Regions from separate parts of the Rossellomorea sp. NS-SX7 genome, predicted to be linked through region 2. Evidence: riboswitches for the same ligand, from Rfam matches in the RefSeq annotation. Region 2 holds a riboswitch; the other holds the start of a gene.
What was found. Region 2 has a riboswitch for FMN ahead of ribD (bifunctional diaminohydroxyphosphoribosylaminopyrimidine deaminase/5-amino-6-(5-phosphoribosylamino)uracil reductase RibD). Riboswitches for the same ligand answer to the same signal wherever they lie in the genome.
Positions count from the first base shown of each region.

Region 1: linked by a shared signal. The riboswitch ahead of ACUXV2_RS12190 (ECF transporter S component) and the one ahead of ribD (bifunctional diaminohydroxyphosphoribosylaminopyrimidine deaminase/5-amino-6-(5-phosphoribosylamino)uracil reductase RibD) in region 2 are both predicted to bind FMN.

Region 1 is NZ_CM128249.1:2,421,337-2,431,454, forward strand. Features, by position in the region: gene ACUXV2_RS12160 (YpbF family protein) at 1-330, opposite strand, end outside; gene ACUXV2_RS12165 (LysM peptidoglycan-binding domain-containing protein) at 453-1,148, opposite strand; gene ACUXV2_RS12170 (CPBP family intramembrane glutamic endopeptidase) at 1,145-1,735, opposite strand; gene ACUXV2_RS12175 (RecQ family ATP-dependent DNA helicase) at 1,745-3,208, opposite strand; gene ACUXV2_RS12180 (helix-turn-helix domain-containing protein) at 3,186-4,256, opposite strand; gene ACUXV2_RS12185 (ferredoxin) at 4,483-4,731, shown strand; gene ACUXV2_RS12190 (ECF transporter S component) at 4,840-5,409, opposite strand; FMN riboswitch at 5,566-5,701, opposite strand; gene ACUXV2_RS12195 (peptidoglycan DD-metalloendopeptidase family protein) at 5,777-6,697, opposite strand; gene ACUXV2_RS12200 (hypothetical protein) at 7,039-8,271, opposite strand; gene sigX (RNA polymerase sigma factor SigX) at 8,243-8,797, opposite strand; gene ACUXV2_RS12210 (ATP-binding protein) at 9,026-10,118, opposite strand, start outside.
Region 2 is NZ_CM128249.1:2,242,873-2,252,990, forward strand. Features, by position in the region: gene ACUXV2_RS11165 (NCS2 family permease) at 1-1,220, opposite strand, end outside; gene ribH (6,7-dimethyl-8-ribityllumazine synthase) at 1,559-2,029, opposite strand; gene ACUXV2_RS11175 (bifunctional 3,4-dihydroxy-2-butanone-4-phosphate synthase/GTP cyclohydrolase II) at 2,078-3,271, opposite strand; gene ribE (riboflavin synthase) at 3,289-3,945, opposite strand; gene ribD (bifunctional diaminohydroxyphosphoribosylaminopyrimidine deaminase/5-amino-6-(5-phosphoribosylamino)uracil reductase RibD) at 3,950-5,056, opposite strand; FMN riboswitch at 5,199-5,343, opposite strand; gene ACUXV2_RS11190 (hypothetical protein) at 5,920-6,618, opposite strand; gene ACUXV2_RS11195 (patatin-like phospholipase family protein) at 7,131-7,997, opposite strand; gene ACUXV2_RS11200 (NUDIX hydrolase) at 7,990-8,388, opposite strand; gene ACUXV2_RS11205 (ABC transporter permease) at 8,570-9,346, opposite strand; gene ACUXV2_RS11210 (ATP-binding cassette domain-containing protein) at 9,347-10,118, opposite strand, start outside.

The DNA.
Region 1 (10,118 bases), 180 kb from region 2:
ATCCTGATACTCTTTCTCTTTTTTCTCTTTCTGTTGATAAAGGACTTTCACCGCACCGAAAAGCCCTGCAAGAAACACTGATATCAATAAATGAATCGAGTCAGATACATAGACAGAAAACATCGTACCGAACGAATATGAGTATGGCTCCAAAATGGCCTTTGTTACATAATAAAGGAAGCAAAACGCTGTAAACATGGCTGTCCATAAAATATATAAGTGCAGCTTTTTTGCACGATCGAACTTTTGTTTTCTATCGACCAGGTTATTCAGCATTTGTTTTGTTGCCGGATCGGTCCACTCTTCGAATTCTCGGATAAATTCATGCATACTCTTTCCCTCCCCTCATTTCATTCTATGAACTTGTCCATTTGCATAGAATCTTCCCAACCGAAAAAATAAGCTTCCACGATATCCATGCATAAAAAAACCCCACCATAATGGTGAGGCACTCACGACTCCGAAAGTGGTATCTTTAACACTTGTCCGGCTTGGATTTCATTATTTGGGAGATTATTTGCATTTTTGATGACCTCGATTCCATTTTGTGAATGATAGTATTTCATTGCAATGCGAAAAATCGTTTCACTTGGCTGCACGGTATGATAAATGATCTCCGGGTTTGATTCTTGGGCTGCTTCCTCGTTACCTTCGGTCGTGGATTCAACTTTCTCAGGTTCTTCCACCTCAGCAGCTTTTGCAGCAGGGAGATCTTTTTCCCCCTTCATACTCTTTGCATCTTTGTCAGACTGTGACTTTTCATCCGTAACTGTTTTTTCTTCTTCGTCAGGCAGTTCAGCGTCTGTCTTATCCTCCGAAATAACTGTATCTTCTTCTTCATCCCCGTTCTGTTCATATCGAACTTCTTCTACTTCATTATTTCCTTCTGACAGCACAACCAATGGTTCATTGCGGTTATCAAAATATGAATAAATGCTAAATACGGTCAATGGCATTAATATAAAGAATAATAGCAATAGACTGATGAGTGGATATTTCAGCTTAACTTTGTTTTTTTTCTTTTTTTCACGATGGAGTTCACTTCTGGGCGGCAGAGGTTCCCTTTTTCTTGGAACAGGTTCCTCTTGGACTCTTTCAATCTTCTTTTTTAATTTATCTGCTTGATCACGAAATGGGTCTTTATTCATGAGACATCCCTTCTTTTCTTACTTGACTTAAAGCGCATGTACATCCCTAATAAAAAGTCAATTATAAAGTGCATCATTATAGTAACCAACAAATTTCCGGTCACTTCATAAATCATGCCGATCAAAAAACTCAACACAACAATATTCGTTATGAGGAACCAATGTGCCCAATATCTAAAATGAATAACAGCAAAAATGATACTGGAAAGAATAAGTCCAAGATGATATTGTATCACACCCCGGAATAAAATCTCTTCACTGACGGCAATAACAATCGCGAGCAGCGCGATCTCACCGATACTTCTGTCTGAAAAAATCCGCTCATTCACTCCGCCGTCATCGTAATATCCAGAAGGAAGGAATTTCATCAGTACAATATCCAATATGACGACAATCAACCCAACAGTAAGGCCGATTGTCAAAATGGAAGATGCCCACCGGAACTGACTTCCAAAAGTGGACCAATCTTCAAATAAGAATATACCTAATATAAAGGAAATCGTTAATAGTACTATTTGAGTAAAAAACAAATGAAAGGTTAATTGTTTTTTTGTGAGCTGTTTAATTATTTCGCCTTGCTTCTTCATTCACACCACTTATCCCATTAAAATTTTTTCCAACCTCTGTTCCCAGCCCAGCTCCTGTATATCGTTCACTTCTTCATAAACCTTCTCCCAGTGAAAATCCGAAATCTTAAATCCGCAGATGTCACAGCAATCAGTGGGTTGCTCTGTCATGGTTTCTTCAAAATAACGAAGGATGGATTCCCTCCTGCAGGAATCTCCCTGGAGCCACATCACCATTGATAAGAGTTTTTCTTTTTTATAGTTGAGCCTTTCATCCCGCAAATGCTTTATTTTCTGGATCAGACGAGCCCCGTCATCACCTTGTCCTTCATGTACATAGTGCAACAAAAATCTGTATTGAATATCCGACAGCTCCAAAGAAGAAGTCAATTCATCTTCAGAAGATGAACGATGAACTGTGACAAACCGTTCAATTTGATCATCAAATGGAAGCTCCCCTTCCATTAACTGCAATGGCAGAGAAAGATCCTGTTCGGTATATAATACAATCGCTGCACTGTTGTTACCGTCCCTTCCAGCTCTTCCGATTTCCTGTAAGTAGGCCTCCAGACTTGATGAAAAATGAAAATGAATGACAAAACGTATATTCTCTTTGTTTACACCCATTCCAAATGCGGATGTTGCACAAATCACACGCAACTTATTTGTCAAAAACTGCTGCTGTATGAGGATCCGCTCCTCCTGCTCCATGCCCCCATGATAGTGAGTGACTTTTTCAATGCCTTGTTCCCTAAGAACGGCGGCCATTTCTTCTGCAAGCCTCCTGCTGGAAAAATAAATGACTCCCGCTCCCTTTAAGGAAGCAGCATACTCAATAAGCTTCTTTACTTTTTCATGATGGGAACTGACCTTTTCAACATTCAGAGCAATATTTTTGCGGTCTACAGAATAAACGACCTCGACAGCATCTTCAAGCTGCAGCACTTTTTTAATATCTTCCCTTACTTCTTCCGTCGCAGTTGCGGTCAATGCTAGGGTCGTGGGATTTCCCAGTCCCTTTTTTATTTCACCCAGTTTTAAATAGTGGGGACGGAAGTCCGGCCCCCATTGGGAGATACAGTGCGCTTCGTCGATGACAAATAAAGATACCTTCAATGTCTGAAGAGTCTCAAGGATGTCCGGATTACCCAGCATTTCTGGAGATATGAAAATGAACTTGTACCTATGTATTCTTTCAAGGGCACGCTTCTTTTCAGGGAAGGGTAAAAAAGAATTAATGGCAATGACGTTTTTTTCGCCCTTCACCTTCATTTGCTCCACTTGATCCTGCATCAGGGAGAGCAACGGAGACACGATGACGACCTGTCCTTCGAGTAAATACCCCGGCATTTGAAAACATAATGATTTGCCGGTTCCGGTAGGAAGCATGGCGAGTGTGTCCCGACCGCTCAGAACAGATTGAATCACTTCTGTTTGTCCTTGTCTAAATGAAGAATATCCAAACCTCTTATTAAGTTCTTGAAGGAGATTCATTTCTTTCACCAGCCTTTGCAATCGCGATCCTGATTTGAAAATAAGTTAAATGGGGGAGTCTTTCCTTTATCGGTTTTAGTCTTTTCGTACCGAGTTCCTCCATTACGGAAGCTGCCTTTTGAAGTTCACCGGACGCAATGAATTTCTCTGTATCGAAATGTTCCTGCGTTAAGATGATTTCAATAAAATGATCCTCTATTGTATTTGCTTTAAGCTTTCTGATTCGTGAAATTTCCTCTATCGAATGACCCTGGTTATATAAATCGAATGTTTTTGAAGTCGAAAGAGTCAAGTTCCTCCGCTGTTGACTAACAGTACTTAACGAAAATAAAAGGGAGTATCCCTGTTTCTGCTCATCAACTTTCGCCAATACCCCATGAAGTAAATTAAGAAATCTAAAACGATATTCCTCTCCATGGAGATCCAGTTTCTCAGCAGTTTGAATCTCAGTCAAACCGTAATCCTGGAAACCTGTTAAGCGTAATACAAGCAGAGATGGATCTTCTTTTGCCTCTATATCACGTAATACACTATGAAGTTCCCTGAATAAGGTAAGCGCGAGCCGATCCCTGTCTGAGACACCCCTTAAGAATTTCTTTATCCATTCCTGGACACTTCTGCTGCGTTGAACAGGAAAATACGACGTTTCTTTATGATTCGTATTTGATACTACTTGTACAAGTAAATTCAACCTTCTCCAAAATAATAACCCCCTATCACCATATACCAATCCATTCATATGATGGGGGAAAAACATTGATGATTGGTGCTGTTGTAAAGCTTCTTCCCCTTTCTCCGTAAGCCGTGCCTTGGACTCTTCATTTAATTCGATGAATCGTCCCTCTGCTAATTCGTTGATCTTCTCATTGAAATATTCACGTGACAGATTGGGCAGTGAGAGAAAAAAAGGATGTAATTGGAATAAATGGGCGTCTTGTATGGATTGAGACGATTTTTTGCCTTTTAGAATATGATAAACAGAGTAGATGGATCGTTCACCATTCAACTGCCTTAAACAATATACTATAACAAAGTTTAAATACGTCATTGGATTGCCCCTCTGTTTTTGCAGGTTATTGTCAAATATTGTACCATGAAAATCATCTCTTTCGATGTTTTGTTTTAAACAGTTAGGATAAATATAATAAATAAAGGACCTAACTATTGAAATGTTCTACGTTCCTCTATAAAATATAAATTAGGTTATTTTTCTAATTAATTTTATGTATAATGAATGATTGATTATATAGAATTTTTTTCAGGAGGTTTTTTCGTTGCCAAAATATACAATCGTTGACAAAGATACATGTATTGCATGTGGAGCTTGTGGAGCTGCAGCTCCGGATATTTATGACTATGATGATGAAGGTATCGCGTTTGTTACCCTTGATGATAACCAGGGTACTGTCGAAGTGCCGGATGTACTTGAAGATGACATGGTCGATGCATTCGAAGGTTGTCCGACAGACTCAATTAAAGTTGCAGACGAACCATTTGATGGAGACGCACTAAAATTCGAATAGTCCATATATGAAGCGATCGATTCCGGTCGCTTTTTTTATTTCGATTTTTCTGCATTAAAAAAAGCTCCGTCAGAAAGAGCTGACGGAGCTTTTTTGATAAATTCAGCCTCAAGCTGCTCTCTTAACAGTAACCTGTTTGGTGAGCCAGCCCTGAAGACGAATGAATAATAGTAAGAAGACAATGGTAACCAGCGCACCTTTCAGAATGTTAAAAGGCACGATACCCGTAAGGATAATTCCTGCAGGAAGTTCAAAGTTCATGAAATACTTGTAAGCAGGAAGCAGGACAAAATAATTTAATATCCCCAGCGCTATGCTCATTACGATCGTTCCTGTAACCAATCCGGCTAATAACCCCTTCTTGGTTTGAAAACGGGAATATACGTAATAAGTCGGCAAAATCAGGAATACTCCTGCTGCAAAATTTGCAAAGTGTCCAATTGGGACACCAGTATCGCTGCCTGTCATCACATAGTCGATGATATTTTTAAACAATTCAACAAGTATGCCGGCAAGCGGTCCTAAAGTAATGGCGGCAATCAGCGCTGGTACATCACTGAAGTCAACCATCAGGAATTTAGGAAATGGTGGTATTGGGAAGTTAAAAAGCATTAATACATACGAAATGGCACTTAACATACCAATTGTTACGAACGTACGAGTAGTCATTTTTTTCATTACACTTCTCTCCCTTTGGAGATTCATCTCACTTAGAAGATCGTTCAGCCACGGCAGCACTAAAAAACTCCCAGATCATACTTGCATCCCGGAGTTTGAAAAGGCGTACCCAAATAAACGTTCAGCTTCCCATTTTCTAAACGTTTTGGCTAAAACCTTCATCTTCTCCCATCCAGACTTTACTGTCGGCTTTGGAATCACACCAAATCCTGCCCCTAAAGGCTCGCGGGCTTAGAAACATCGTTGTTTCATCACCGCCGGTAGGGAATTTCACCCTGCCCCGAAGACGAATCTTATTTTTTTATACAATATCATTATACATAAAACGACGTCAATGTAAAAGGAAAACATTTTGAATTCGAGGTAATCAACTTCCCCTCTTCACTCTCAGTCTTTGAAGCGGATAGATGGTATCTTTAGTATCCAGGCCGTTCAGTGTCCGCAACTCAGTCAGATTCAAGCTGTTTTTCTCTGCTATCGAATATAGCGTATCACCAGGTTTTACAATGTACTCTTCTTCTTTTCCCCCTTGTGGAATGACTAAGCGCTGCCCTGCCTCTATATGTGACGAGCGAGTATCATTAGAAGCTTTGACTTCTTCGACAGTCAAGCCATATTGCTTTGAAATGCCCCATAATGTTTCATTCTTTTTTACAGTATGTATTACGTGCGTTTCTGTTACAAGGTTACTCTTTTGATCATGGCGTTGTTCAGGAACCCCATTCATGTGTCCCGATGCTTCAATCGTTTGATAAGGATCCTGTTCTTTGGCAAAAACCAGTTGTCCGATTTCCCCTTGTCCAAAAAGTTCGAACGGATCAATTGCATTTATTTTATTCAGGGTCCACCCCCCTCTGTGTACTTCAAAATGCAAATGGGCCCCAGTTGACCTGCCTGTACTTCCGACACTTCCGATTTGCTGACCCTGTGACACACGCTGTTCTTCAGACACTCCCCTCTCATTGAGATGGGCATACACTGTTTCATACCCATTCTTATGAGAAATAAATACAACATGGCCATAGCTCTCGGAATAATACGATTTACTGACTATTCCTTCTGCAGCCGCATAGACAGGGGAACCGATATTTCCCCCGATGTCCATTCCTTTATGAGTACCCGAACGAGTTCCATACAGATCAGTAATCACCCCTTCGACTGGAAAAATCCATCCACCATCCGTTTCATTGGCCATTGCTTTCACTTCCTTACCGGTAAGGAACATGATACTTACACATAGTGCCAATAAAAAAACAATCAAAAACCTTCTTAGGTAATCTAAAAGCATGCTTGTCCTCCTTAAGGTATTTACGTACTTCATTGGTTCTGCCAGCACTGATGCCGAAAATGACTTTACTTGAAACTGTATGTACAACTTTCCAAAAATATGAAATGCAAAAAATTCCCTTCTGGTAGTTTGCGTAAAATGGTGAAAAATATACGAAGAATTATAGATATCCGATAAAATCATCTGAAAACTCGCACCATTACTGATGCAGAAGATGCCACCTCTAGAAATCAAGCTGAAAAATCACCTGGAGTCCCATATATTTACCAAACGGACTAAAAAGTCCATCAACAAAAAAACGACCGAAATAGAATCAACATTCCATCTCGGTCATCCATGATCTATTGCTCCAACTTTTTTTTGTTCGGACTTAAAGGCGTCGCAAGCGGCTCTGTAAAGGTGAAACCGTTCCATTGTTCCTGTTCGATGTTTTGGAACTGAACTTTTTCATAGCCTGAACTCTTGGCGGTAAGCAGTATCCCCTCAATGAATTCCTGTGCATGATGAAAATTCATTGAGTTTAAATCTACTGTCTTATTGAATCTGACAGTGACCACATTTTCAGCTTCTGTCACATCCATTGAAATACTTTCTGGTATCACGCTTTTAAAGAACTCTGAAGGAGTTTCTTTCATTGCTTCTATCGATTGCTTTACATTTTTACTGGAGATGGAACCCGGAACCAGGTAGCTGCCGTGTCCGCCAGGTGAATAACTATAAAATGCATGGTGTAAGTCCTGATTCAGCGGGATGGAGGATAATGGTCCATAATGACTGAATTCCGGTGTACTACCATCTTTATATTGAAGGTTGATTTCCTTCACATCTTTCTCTTCAAATGAATATAGGAGTGATTGATAAAAATTGGACTCGATTGCACTGCTTCCACTGTAAGGATGGTTCTCTTCAAGGATCAACACTACGCTTTTTTTGTCTTCACTGAGTGTTAAATCCCCCTTGATAGGAAAATAATCCTGAAACCCCCACTCGGTTTCCGGCAGCCGGCCGGAAATGGTTTCATAGTGCTCCACCCAATCTTTCTGGCTTTGATCGACTGCTGCAACGACCGAAACCGGTACTGGTATCGCATCACCAGAAACAAGCCCATATGAATAAAAGTCTTTCTCAGCCACATCTTCCTTAAATACTGAAAGTCTTTCATGCTGCGGTTCTTTTTCTGGAGCTAAGAGTGTCTCTGTTTCTTTGTCATGTTCTTCTGCCATTTTGAGTTGACTTTCTCCATTGGAGTCCTGCGCCAAACCGGAGTCTGATTCGGTAGAGGGTGAGTCCTTTGCCGTTTTTGCTTCACCACCTGAAGAATCAGTGGAAAAAGCACCTTCCATCGCGCTGTCTTCGCCTGAAAGCTGTGACATCAGTGCAGGTGACAAGAGAACTACAATAAAAAGAGCAGCAAGTGTCACAAGAGCCGGTACGTACCGCCGCAGACTGTTCCACGGCTTTTTCCCCATTTTCATTTTGGAGTATATATGAGATGGATGGCGGTCATCTTTTATTTTTGGCATCTGTTTGATCATCTCTTCGATATCACGATCGTTCCATTCTGATTTTCTCAATCTCCTTCTCCTCCTTTCTCAGGCGCTGACTCATCTCTATTTTCAGCCATTTTAATGCTCTATGCTGTGTTGTCTTCACTTTACTTTCTGACCACTCCAATATTTCAGCCGTTTCTTTGATGGACAACTCTTGAAGGTAGCGCATGATGATGACGAGACGATAGTCTGTCGAACTGTGCTTCAAGCATTGATATAATACTTGTATTTCTTCATTGGCGACAACGATTTCTTCAGGAGGTGCATCATCTGAAGGCAGATCATTGCGGTTCCAATCGAATTTTTCCAATATCCGATTTTTCCAATTTTTTTGTTTTCTGAAATGATCGATCGCCACATTTTTAGCAATGGAAAAAAGCCATGTTTTTTCAGAACTTTTCCCTTCAAAATGCTGATATGACTTAAGGACCCGGATATACACTTCCTGAACCATGTCTTCCGCCTGCTGCCGGTTTTGCACCATGTATATCAAGAAGTTAAAGACATCCTGGTGATATTTAGAATATAATTCGTCAAAAACGGAGTTCATTTTACCCCTCCCCGTCAACTAATTAGTCGATTATTTTTTTAAAAAGTTACACATCGAAACATTTTTTTCAACCGATTTCAAAACCGGACAATAATCGAAAAAAGCCAACAGTATTCCCTGCCCTCAGAGGTGTCTACTGCTGACTTTTTAATGAAAATTGTTCCCCATGTAACAAGATTTATCGTCACATTTCTTCATTTTCCTTATTTGCCGGGGATTTTCATCGATTTATGACCGAAAAGGAAGAAAGAATGTGAATGTTGTCCCTTGGTCAAGTTTGCTATGAACCTGTATATGGCCATTATGACCTTCCACTATGTTCTTAGCAATTGCCAAGCCAAGTCCTGTCCCTGATTTCCCCCGCGTCCGTGCTTTATCTGCCTTATAAAAACGTTCAAATACGAAAGGAAGATCTTCTTCAGGAATTCCCGAGCCAGTATCTTTTACATGAAACAAAAATCCACCCTTCCCTTCCGTTAATGAAACCGTAACGGTTCCTTCTTCAGGAGTGTGCCTTACTGCATTATCGATCAGGTTTGTCAATACTTGCTCGATCCTGTCTGGATCCATTGTCATTTCCTTTTTCAAATCGACATTGCTTTCAAAGTAAATCGAAACCCGGTTATCCCTTGCAAGTCCGAGAAATTTATTCGTCACTCTCTCCGTAAACGACATGATCGGGACAGAGTCCTTGTTTAACGTGATATGGCCTGCTTCCATTCTTGCAAGATCCAAAAGGTCATTCACTAGACGTCCCATTCTAAGGGATTCATCATAAATGATACGTGCGATTTCTTTCTTTTCTTCTTCAGATTCTGCGATGTCATCCACAATTGCTTCACTGTAGCCTTGCAGCATGGATATCGGTGTGCGAAGTTCATGGGATACATTTGCAATGAAGTCCTTGCGCAGTTTATCCAATCTTCTCTCTTCGGTCATATCGCGGACGACCATAACTGCGCCCCTGATTGTATTATTATTGTATAGGGGACTTACAATCACAACATAAGACCTTCCTTGAAGAGTGATTTCTCCTGTCTGCTCAGTCTCGGTGACGACTACATTTTGGAGGAGCTCTTTGACCGAAGTCGGAATCGGCTCATCACCCATGTCGCTCTGTTCGTAATACCATTGCTGCAGGAACCGGTCTGCCGGGGGATTTGTTATCAGAATCGTTCCATCCCGGTTAAACGTGATGACTCCATCTGCCATACTGCTTAAAATGCTCGAAAGCTGTTCTTTCTCCTGACTTAGGGCATTGATATGAAATTTGAGCTGTCTTCCCATTTGATTGAATCCAGTAGCTAATTCCCCTATTTCA
Region 2 (10,118 bases):
TCCCTTGCTTTACCGGTAGCCATTTTCAAGATCGGATACATGATGAACCCGATTGCTATACCGTCTGCAATGCTATAAGTAAACGGAATCATCGCAATGATAAAGATGGCCGGAAATGCCTCCGTCAGATCCCTAAGATCCATATGACGGATATTTTGTATCATCAATCCTCCAATGATGATGAGGATCGGAGCGATCGCATGATCCGGAATCCACTTTAAATAAGGAATGAATAAAACAGATCCAAGGAATAGAACCCCGGTCGTAAGCGAGGTCAGACCTGTCCTTCCCCCTGCTGTCATAGCTGCTGCGCTTTCAACCGTCGAAACAGTCGGGCTTGTTCCAAAGAATCCCGATGTGAACGCGGAAAATGCATTTGCTTGAAAGGCTTTTGGATACTTGTGAGGCTGTTCTATCATATCGACATGTCCATGTATCAGGCCGATGTTCTCAAATACCAGCACCATCGTTACGGAAAATACTGCGATCCAAAACGGAATTTTCAAAATGGCATCAAAAGACATTTGTCCAAAAACCTGCCCGTATTCACTCCAATGAAATGTACTTCCTGAAATGGAAGGCTCAATACCAAAGATGAACCCTAACAATGTTCCAAAAGCGATACTCCACAAAAATTGACCTTTTACGTTGCGAATAAAAAGAAAAATCGTAACCAGGAAGGTCAGCACCGTAGCCAGAACCTTCAATTCCCCAAAGTCACCGATCGTAATGAGCGCTGAGTCCCCTCGTTGGATCAGACCGCCTTTTTCAAGACCGATGAACATTAAAAACATTCCGAGACCGACTGTGATCGCCTCTTTCAATGTCTTCGGGATGGCCTCCGATAATACTTTCGAAAGCTTCGTAAATGCAATAATCATGAACAGTATCCCTGAAACAACTACAACAGCCAAGGCTTCCTGCCACGTTAAGCCTGAAGACTTCACCAGAGTGAATGTAAACATCGCATTGATGCCCATTCCCGGAACCAGAAGAATTGGTGCATTAGCCCAAAAGGCCATGACCAAACATCCAACAAAAGAAGCCAGTATGGTTGCCATAACCGCTCCTTCAAATGGAATTCCAGCTTCAGAAAGAATGAGTGCATTTACTGCGATAATATACACAATCGTAAAATAACCAATCGCTCCGGCCATTATCTCCTGCTTGAACGAGGTACCATGATCCTTTAACTGAAAAATACCTTTACGTTCCTTCATATAATCTTCCTATAAAACTGCCCTCTCCCTACCCGCTCAATCCCATAAGGGTGAGCCACAAGATATTATTGTAGCAAAAAGGCGGGGGTTTGCCAATAAAAATTATCGGATGTTTGGTTCGGTTGATTATTGTAGGGATCTTCCTAGAATAATTCTATTTAAGCAACTCCCCAAAAGCACCACGAGCTACGATCAATTGCTTAATTACAATGTATTCCATGCTGCGACAAATCCCCCAATCAGAATTCCCAATCAAAAATGCCCAATCCACACTCACTGATGAATAAAGCCGGCCCCAACACGGAACCGGCTCTATAATCTCATTAGCTTTTATATTTTCACTTATCGATTTCACGGACAAGATTCGCCATTTCAATAGCTGAAACGGCAGCTTCCCAACCTTTGTTTCCTGCTTTCGTACCTGCACGCTCGATTGCCTGCTCGATCGTATCAGTTGTCAGGACACCGAAGATGACCGGGATGTCTTCCTGCAATGCAAGACCTGCCACTCCTTTAGCTACTTCGCCGCTTACATATTCAAAGTGTGCAGTGGCCCCGCGGATGACCGTTCCAAGAGTGATGACGGCATCATATTTTCCTGAACGTGCAAGTTTTTTCGCAATCATCGGGATTTCAAATGCTCCCGGCACCCAAGTAACGGAGATGTCACCTTCATCGACACCATGTCTTTTTAGAGCATCCTCTGCTCCTCCAAGCAGCTTGGATGTGATGAATTCATTAAAACGTGATACGACGATCGCCACTTTCAGTCCTGTTCCAACTAAATTACCTTCATAGATTGTTTTCATTTTTCATTCCTCCGAAAGATTGTTTTTTTTAGATGTTTGCAACTGTTACTAGAACTTCAATAGATGACCCAGCTTTGAATGCTTCGTTCTTAAATAATTCTCGTTTTCCAGCTTTGTCGGTACTTGAATGGGCACCCTTCCGACGATCTCCAAACCATATCCATTGATACCTGCAATTTTTCGTGGATTATTGGTTAGCAGCCTGATCCGCTGGATATTCAGATCCCTCAAAATTTGAGCGCCTATACCGTATTCGCGCAAATCCGCTCCGAATCCAAGTTTATGATTTGCCTCGACTGTATCAAGTCCTTCTTCTTGAAGCTTGTAAGCTTTCAATTTATTGATTAGGCCGATGCCTCTACCCTCTTGCCTCATGTATAACAATACCCCTTGTCCCGCTTCTTCTATCTGTGCAAGGGCAGTGGCAAGCTGAGGACCGCAGTCGCAGCGGTTCGAACCGAAGACATCCCCGGTAAGGCATTCTGAATGCACCCTGACCAGAACTTCCTCATCTTCTTTCCACTCCCCCTTGACCAGGGCGATGTGTTCTTTGCCGGTAAGGTTTTCCGTGTATGCAACTGCCTTGAATTGACCGAACTCAGTTGGTAATTCTATTTCAACTTCCCTCGTAACAAGTTTTTCTTTTTTCCGGCGGTAGCGAATCAAATCTTCGATGGTGATGATCTTCAAATCCCATTTCTCTGCCATCTTCATTAATTCAGGAACTCTTGCCATCGTGCCATCTTCGTTCATGATTTCACAGATGACACCTGCTGGTTTTGACCCGGCGATGGCCGCGAGATCGATCGCCGCTTCTGTATGTCCTGCCCGCTTCAACACACCGCCTTTTTTGGCGACGAGGGGAAATACGTGTCCTGGACGTTTGAAATCCTCGGGTTGCGAGGTAGGATTCAAAAGCTCCTGAATGGTTGCTGACCTTTCAAACGCACTGATCCCAGTGGTCGAAGAACGATGATCGATACTGATGGTAAACGCAGTTCCGTGGGGATCTGTGTTTTCATCCGTCATCGGTGAAAGTTTCAATTTCATTGAAAGATCTTCGGAAATCGGCGCACATATCAGCCCTCTTCCTTCTTTTGCCATGAAATTTATCACTTCCGGTGTGGCTTTATCGGCAAGAGCAATGAAATCTCCTTCATTTTCCCGATTTTCATCATCTACTACGATGACGACCTTCCCGTTTTTCAGATCCTCTATTGCTTCTTCAATTGTATGAAACACTTTCCATTCCTCCTCCATTAGTCAGCAAATCCATGTTGATTCAAAAAATCATAGCTGATCTTGCTTGCACTGCCTTGCTTTTGCTGGGTCTGTTCATAGAAACGGTGGAAATACTTGGCCATGACGTCACATTCCACATTGACGATGTCACCTGTCTTCTTTTGGCCCAGTATCGTATCTCCCCTCGTTTGTGGAATGAGTGAAACAGTGATGGAATCATCGCTTAATCCAAATACCGTTAAAGAGGTGCCATCAATCGCAACGGACCCTTTCATGATAAAATAAGGAGAAAGTTCTGATGGAATTGAAATTTCAACATAAACAGCATTTTCGACTTGCTGGAGCCTCTTGATCGTCCCTGTAGCATCGACATGACCATTTACAAAGTGGCCGCCAAATCGGCCGCCGGCTGCCATCGCTCTTTCCAGGTTGACATGTGAACCTGCCGATAAGTTCCTAAGGGTTGTCGCTTCAAATGTTTCCGGCATCACATCGACTTGAAATTGATTTTCTGTAAAGGACGTTACCGTCAAACATACTCCGTTCACACTTATGCTGTCTCCGATATGGACATCTTTTAGAATTCGTTTCGCAGCAATGGTAAGTATCATTGATGCAGCTGATTTTTTTATTTGGTCTATTTTACCGATTTCCTCTATGATTCCCGTAAACAATTCATCAACCTTCTTTCATTCTGGATTGTTTTTTTGGGACAGCCACTATTTTGATATCTTCTCCAATAGAATCAACAGAAACAATGTTCATATCCATGCCTTCTGTAATGGAAGATATACCTCTTCCTCCAAAGCTGGTGAAAGCATCCTTTCCGCCTATTAGCTTAGGAGCCATGTACATGATGAGTTCCTGAAAAGCATTTTCTTCAAGAAAGGAACCATGCACTGCTGAGCCGCCTTCTACATAAACCGATTGGATCGATCTTGTCCCTAATTCCTTCAAAACTTGATGAAGGTCGATGCGGCTTAACGGCAGGGAAATGATTTCACAACCTGCTTCCATGAAAGGAATTTTGTCCTCTTCTTTTACTGATTCACTTGTAATAATAATGGTTTTACTTTCGTTATCTTTCACAATGTTTGATTCTAAAGGTGTTCTTAAATCATTATCTAAAATAATTCGAATGGGGTTTTTTCCACCTTGGGGCAAACGGGTGGTAAGGTGCGGGTTGTCGCGGATGATGGTATTGACTCCAACTAATATCGCGTCATGCCGGTGACGATCATAGTGGACATCGAGTCTTGATTGTTCGGAAGTGATCCATTTACTGTCTCCTGAAGAAGCAGCAGTTTTACCATCCAGTGTAACGGCGGTTTTCAACGTCACATATGGTGTCTTGTGTTTAATAAAATGAAAGAAGTGTTTATTGAGTTCCAATGCTTCAGCCTGACACTCTCCAACATGCACTTGTATTCCGGCGTCACGCAGCTGTTCTATCCCTTTGCCGGATACCAATGGATTTGGATCTGTACTTGCAATGAATACCCTTTTAATTCCACTTGAGATAATAAGCTGTGAACACGGAGGTGTTTTCCCATAGTGAGAACAGGGTTCCAGAGTAACATAAATGTCTGCTTCCTTCGCTTTCTCGCCTGCTGCTTTGATTGCGTGAACCTCAGCGTGTCCTTCTCCGGCTTTTAAATGTGCACCTAATCCTACAATGGCTCCATCGTTTACAACAACAGCACCCACTGCCGGGTTTGGTGATGTTTGACCCTGCGTGGCTTTGGCCATACTCAGTGCAAGTTCCATATAATCCGTGTGCTTCAACAGTCCCCCTCCTCTCTATATAAATAAAACCCCAAGCAAGATGACTTGGGGAGATTGGCATGACAAATAAACGTATTTAATGAAACTATTCAGAAAACTCCATATGTCTTTTGGATATCTGTTCTTTAGTCATAAAATACTGCCGTTCCTTCTCCCATCCAGACTTTAACTGTCGGCTTTGGAGTTTCACCAAATCCACCGTCTGACCTTGATCAGCCGGGTCACGGACTGAGAGCATCATGCTCATCACCGCCGGTAGGGAATTTCACCCTGCCCCGAAGGAAACCTATTCGATTATTATTATTCTATCATAGTTTTTGTCATAATTTCACGCAAGATACTCATTCATTTAAAAATTTGAACCGTTTGAACCAAACAGACCCATTAATAGGACGAATTTTTTCAAAACATGTTCGTCTACGCAGAGTCCCATCCCGCTGCACCATTTTATTTAACAAAAAAAGAATGCCCCTTCAAGAAGCATTCCACGTTCTTCATATAACTTTCCTGCACGACTCTGCGCACCGAAAACACGCTTCTGCACAATCCTGGCAATGCCTATGGTCGTGTGAATCACACTCTTTGCCACATGCATCACAAATGTCTGCGCACAGGGAAAGGATCCCCGGTACAAACTTGCTGCTCCTTTGTATGGCATTGATGGCATAAGAGCAAATATCTGCGCATTCCCGATCAAGCTCTATGCACTCCATCATACGCTGTTCTTCTTTCAATGAAGCATGATAGCAGATGTTGCATGCCTCCAAACATTTTTGCAAAGCATTCAGGCATTCCTTATACGTTGCGTTCATCTCCTCACCTCCCACACCCTCTTATGTTTCCCTAACCACTAAAAAGGATGACTAGGATGTAAGAAAATAATCAGAATCGACAAGCCATAAAAAAATGAGCAGCCAGTCATCCGCCTCCGAATAAGCTTCAAAAAAAGTGATATGGCTGTGATGGCTATCGAACAGCTTTTGAAAGCTTTGCGGGAGAAAGCCTTTTTGCAGAGAAAGCCGATTGACCCCCTTATAATTCAACACCCAACGCTTATTACCCTTATAAAGAAGGATTGTATCCCCATTTTCTTCGCTTCTCCATTCAATGGCAGTTGTGCTGTGATATTTCAGTTTATATTCTAATTTTGTCTCTTCATGTGCAATGACAATCCTTCTGCTCCACTTACATAATGTGAGCGGCATTTTGTCTTTTCGATGAAATACAAAATGCTTGGGATTGTTGATCAAGGAAGTCCTTTGAAGTGAATAGCTGGACCAGCCATTTGTTTTCAAGTAAAAAAAGCCTTCCTTTGTCTTAACACCTATCAATGAATGACTCGAGACAGGAATGTTTTCATAATATAAGCGAGTTGCCTTCCTGATTTCTTTTTTGATGCTTTGGCTCAGATAGAGATTGGTTAAAGCAGGTATAAACAATAGAAGCGGGAAGTAAAACAGTGTTTCCACAACAAGCAGCATCCCGACTCCCATCAGGAAATACATGATACCGTGATAAAGCAATGTATGTTGTTCGTTTCTATAGATATGATATAGGTTCATGAAATGCTCGTCCTTTCCACGAATCATTATCATATCTATGTTTGGAAGATAAAAAAAAGACCCTTAAAGGCGGGAAGTTTTAAAGGAATTACTTATAATTGTCATTTGTAGTATTGTCTATTCTCTCTAAAGAATAGTATTATCAATTTTATTTAACCTGTTAATACCGCTGTTGATTTCCGTGGAAGACTTCGCTTTCCGCGGGCGAGCGGGGAGCCTCCTCGTCGCTGCGCTCCTGCGGGGTCTCCCCAGCTTCGCTTTTCCCGCAGGAGTCTACGCCTTCCACTCCAACCAACAGCTAGATCCAGTTATCGATAACAAACGAAATGTAACTGAGCCCTTCTGAAAGCCACCTAATAAAAAATGAATCTTACTATGATAATGCATAGAACCTCCCTCTTTCACTCGTTACCATATGTTCCCAACCCTACAAGTGGAGAGACCATTTATTTTTATTCTCTACCTTTTTACTGCTTCAGTAATAGCAGAACATTATCGTTAGTCCCAATCAATTACTTATGAAGAATCAAATCGGCCCATTCCATGATTTGGTTATGTTTCCTTTTTGCATCCTCGTACCCCTGCTCATACAAGTCATCGAGCTTATCAGGGTTCTTTTCAATCCTGCTGACCTTTAAAGGCCGCCTGGGCTGGATGATGAGGACTCTTCCTTCTTTTTCTCTTTCCTCCAGCTCTTTCACCGTCTGATTGTACACCAGATATCGGTTCATTAAGGTTTTGTGCAGCTCAGGATAGTGAGGATATTTTCTTTTGATAAAGAAGGAAAAACGGGATGGCTTCTTGAAATATCCCCTATTCCTTGTTAGAACTACTATATTCCTCAGATGCCCGTCTTTTTCCGCTCTATCAATCGGTATCGGATCGCTGATTCCTCCATCAAGAAGATGGTTCGATCCATATTCCACGACCGGTGCAAAGAATGGAAGTGAGCTTGACGCCCTAATGATCGTTAACATATCCTCTCCGTAATCTTTCCTGGAAAAGTAACGTGGCTTCCCGCTGTGACAATCGGTTGTACCGACGACAAACTCGGTTTCGCTCGTTTGAAAGGCTTTATAATCGTACGGTACCAGCTTATTTGGGATTTCGTCGAATACATAATCCATCCCGAATAATTCACCTGTCTTCCAATAATTCTGCCAGCTTAAGTATTTTGGGTCTCGTATGAAATCTATATTCACCTTTTTATTTCTTCCTGATTGTTTCGAGATATAGGAAGCTGCATTGCATGCCCCGGCGGAAACCCCGATCACATACGGAAAGTGTATATCATTTTCTAAAAAGTACTCAAGGACTCCAGCGGTATATATTCCCCTCATACCACCGCCTTCCAGAACAAGCCCTGTACGTTCAATCATCATGAATACTGCCTCCTTGTAGCAACATTGATTTTACTTCTTCCGGATAAAGTGCCTTATCATATAGCTCATTCAGATCAATCCAGCGGGGGATGTAGGTCCCTTCACCGGACCGATATTCTTCTCCTGTCCCCCGGCCGACTTTACCGCTATATTTTCCTGCAATAAAATACTTTTGTGAACCATTTTGCTCAAACTCGAGTGCCAAGGTAAGTTCCCCCACTTCGATGCCAAGCTCCTCCTGCGCCTCCCTTTTGGCAGCTTCTTCAAATGATTCGCCTTCTTCCAATCCGCCTCCGGGAATGACATAATACTGTCTCCCGCCTTTTTTCCTTTTGATGACTGCTATCTTATTGTTTTCTAAAATAAGGATCCCAGCTCGATTTCGCATCCAGGCATTCTCCTTTTTGTTTCCATAGTCAATCTTCTTGCCCATCATACATTCATCTTTTAAGTAAACATTCTTATCTCTTTGAATAATTCGATATCCCTCCCCATAAACCCTGTCAGTTTTTGTAATGACAACATACACAAAAAAAGCTGATGTTCATACCAATCAGCTTTTTCTGTTATTAAGTGAGTTCTTTTTTCTTGAATAGATAAGGTGTAATGACCAGCATAAACAGGCATATCATTATAGTCAGCACCATGGTGAACGTAAGGTTGCTGCTCCACCCCTGTCCGCTTAAAACTTCAGTGATATATGATGAAAGCTGAGAGGGAGACCACTTTAACCGATCCGGCAATGCACCGGATATAAAGCTAAGGACGACCGATACGGTGATTGTTGAAAAAGCGGCGATCCCGGATGCTTTAACGAGCGAGCTGAAAAAAAGCAGCAGCGTCATAATGAATGTGAGCCACATGCCATAGATGGCCAGTGACTGAAAGAAGGCGGGAGGAGCTATGTTTTCAAATAATAAATTGATATAATACCAGCTTGAAAGCATGCCAAGAATATATGAAGTCCATATAAGAAGGAGGGAAGCTGCCCATTTTGAATAGATATAGGCATTATACGATACCGGTTTGACCAGTACCATCGATGCGGTCCCGCTTTTCCTCTCCCCTGAAATAATTCCCATGAAGCCAAGGACGATGACGAGAACTCCTAACATATTGAATTGGCTGATCGTAGACATAAGCACTTCTTCTGACGAAGGAGGAGGTATATCGATCACCGCACCCTCTGGTAAATCACCTAAAGAATTCAGGATATCAGGCAGATAATACGCTGTAAGAGGTTCGGTTAATCCAAACAAAATAAAGACAATCGGCATCCAGACCCACTTGAAATTACGCGCGGATTCCAACAGTTCTTTTTTCATTAACACCCATGCTATATTCATTTATCTCATCACCTTCATAAAAAGATCCTCTAAACTTTGGTCACTGCTTTCCAGTTTCGCAACCGGCCAGTCCCCCTCTGATATGAGGGTGAATAACCTGCTTCTATCCCTATTCAACTTCTCTACTTCAATGGTCATTGACTCTTTCTCAACCTTTAACTGCCTTACCCATGATAATTCTTCCAGCACTTCTCTATAGGGTCCCAAATCACCTTCGATGTGTATCTTCAATGAAGGACTGTGATGCCTGGCCTTGATGTCAGTCAATGGACCTTGTTCGATCAGTTCTCCGTTATAGAGAAAAAGGACATCATCACAGACTTGTTCTGCATCATTCAATATATGAGTAGAAAAAAGAATCGTCGTATGTTCTTTCAATTTATTCAGGAGATTAAGTACCTCTCTGCGCCCGAAAGGATCAAGTGCCGAAACAGGTTCATCCAGGATGATGAGCTTTGGCTGATGGATCAAAGCCTGTGCTATCCCCAGCCTCTGCTTCATTCCGCCTGAGTATTGATTGATCCTCCTGTTTTGGCCTTCCGATAAGTTGACAAGCTTGATCAATTCTTCACTGCGATGTCTTGCTTCTTTCCTTGTTAATCCGGTTATCTCACCTGAAAAGATTAAATATTCCATCCCGGACATCCATTCAAAGTACGAAGGGTATTGAGGGAGATATCCAATCATTGCACGAATATCCCCTGCATGATCAGGTGTACTGATCATGCCGTTTGTCGGGGTGATCAAACCCGCAAGCATGTTCAATGTGGTC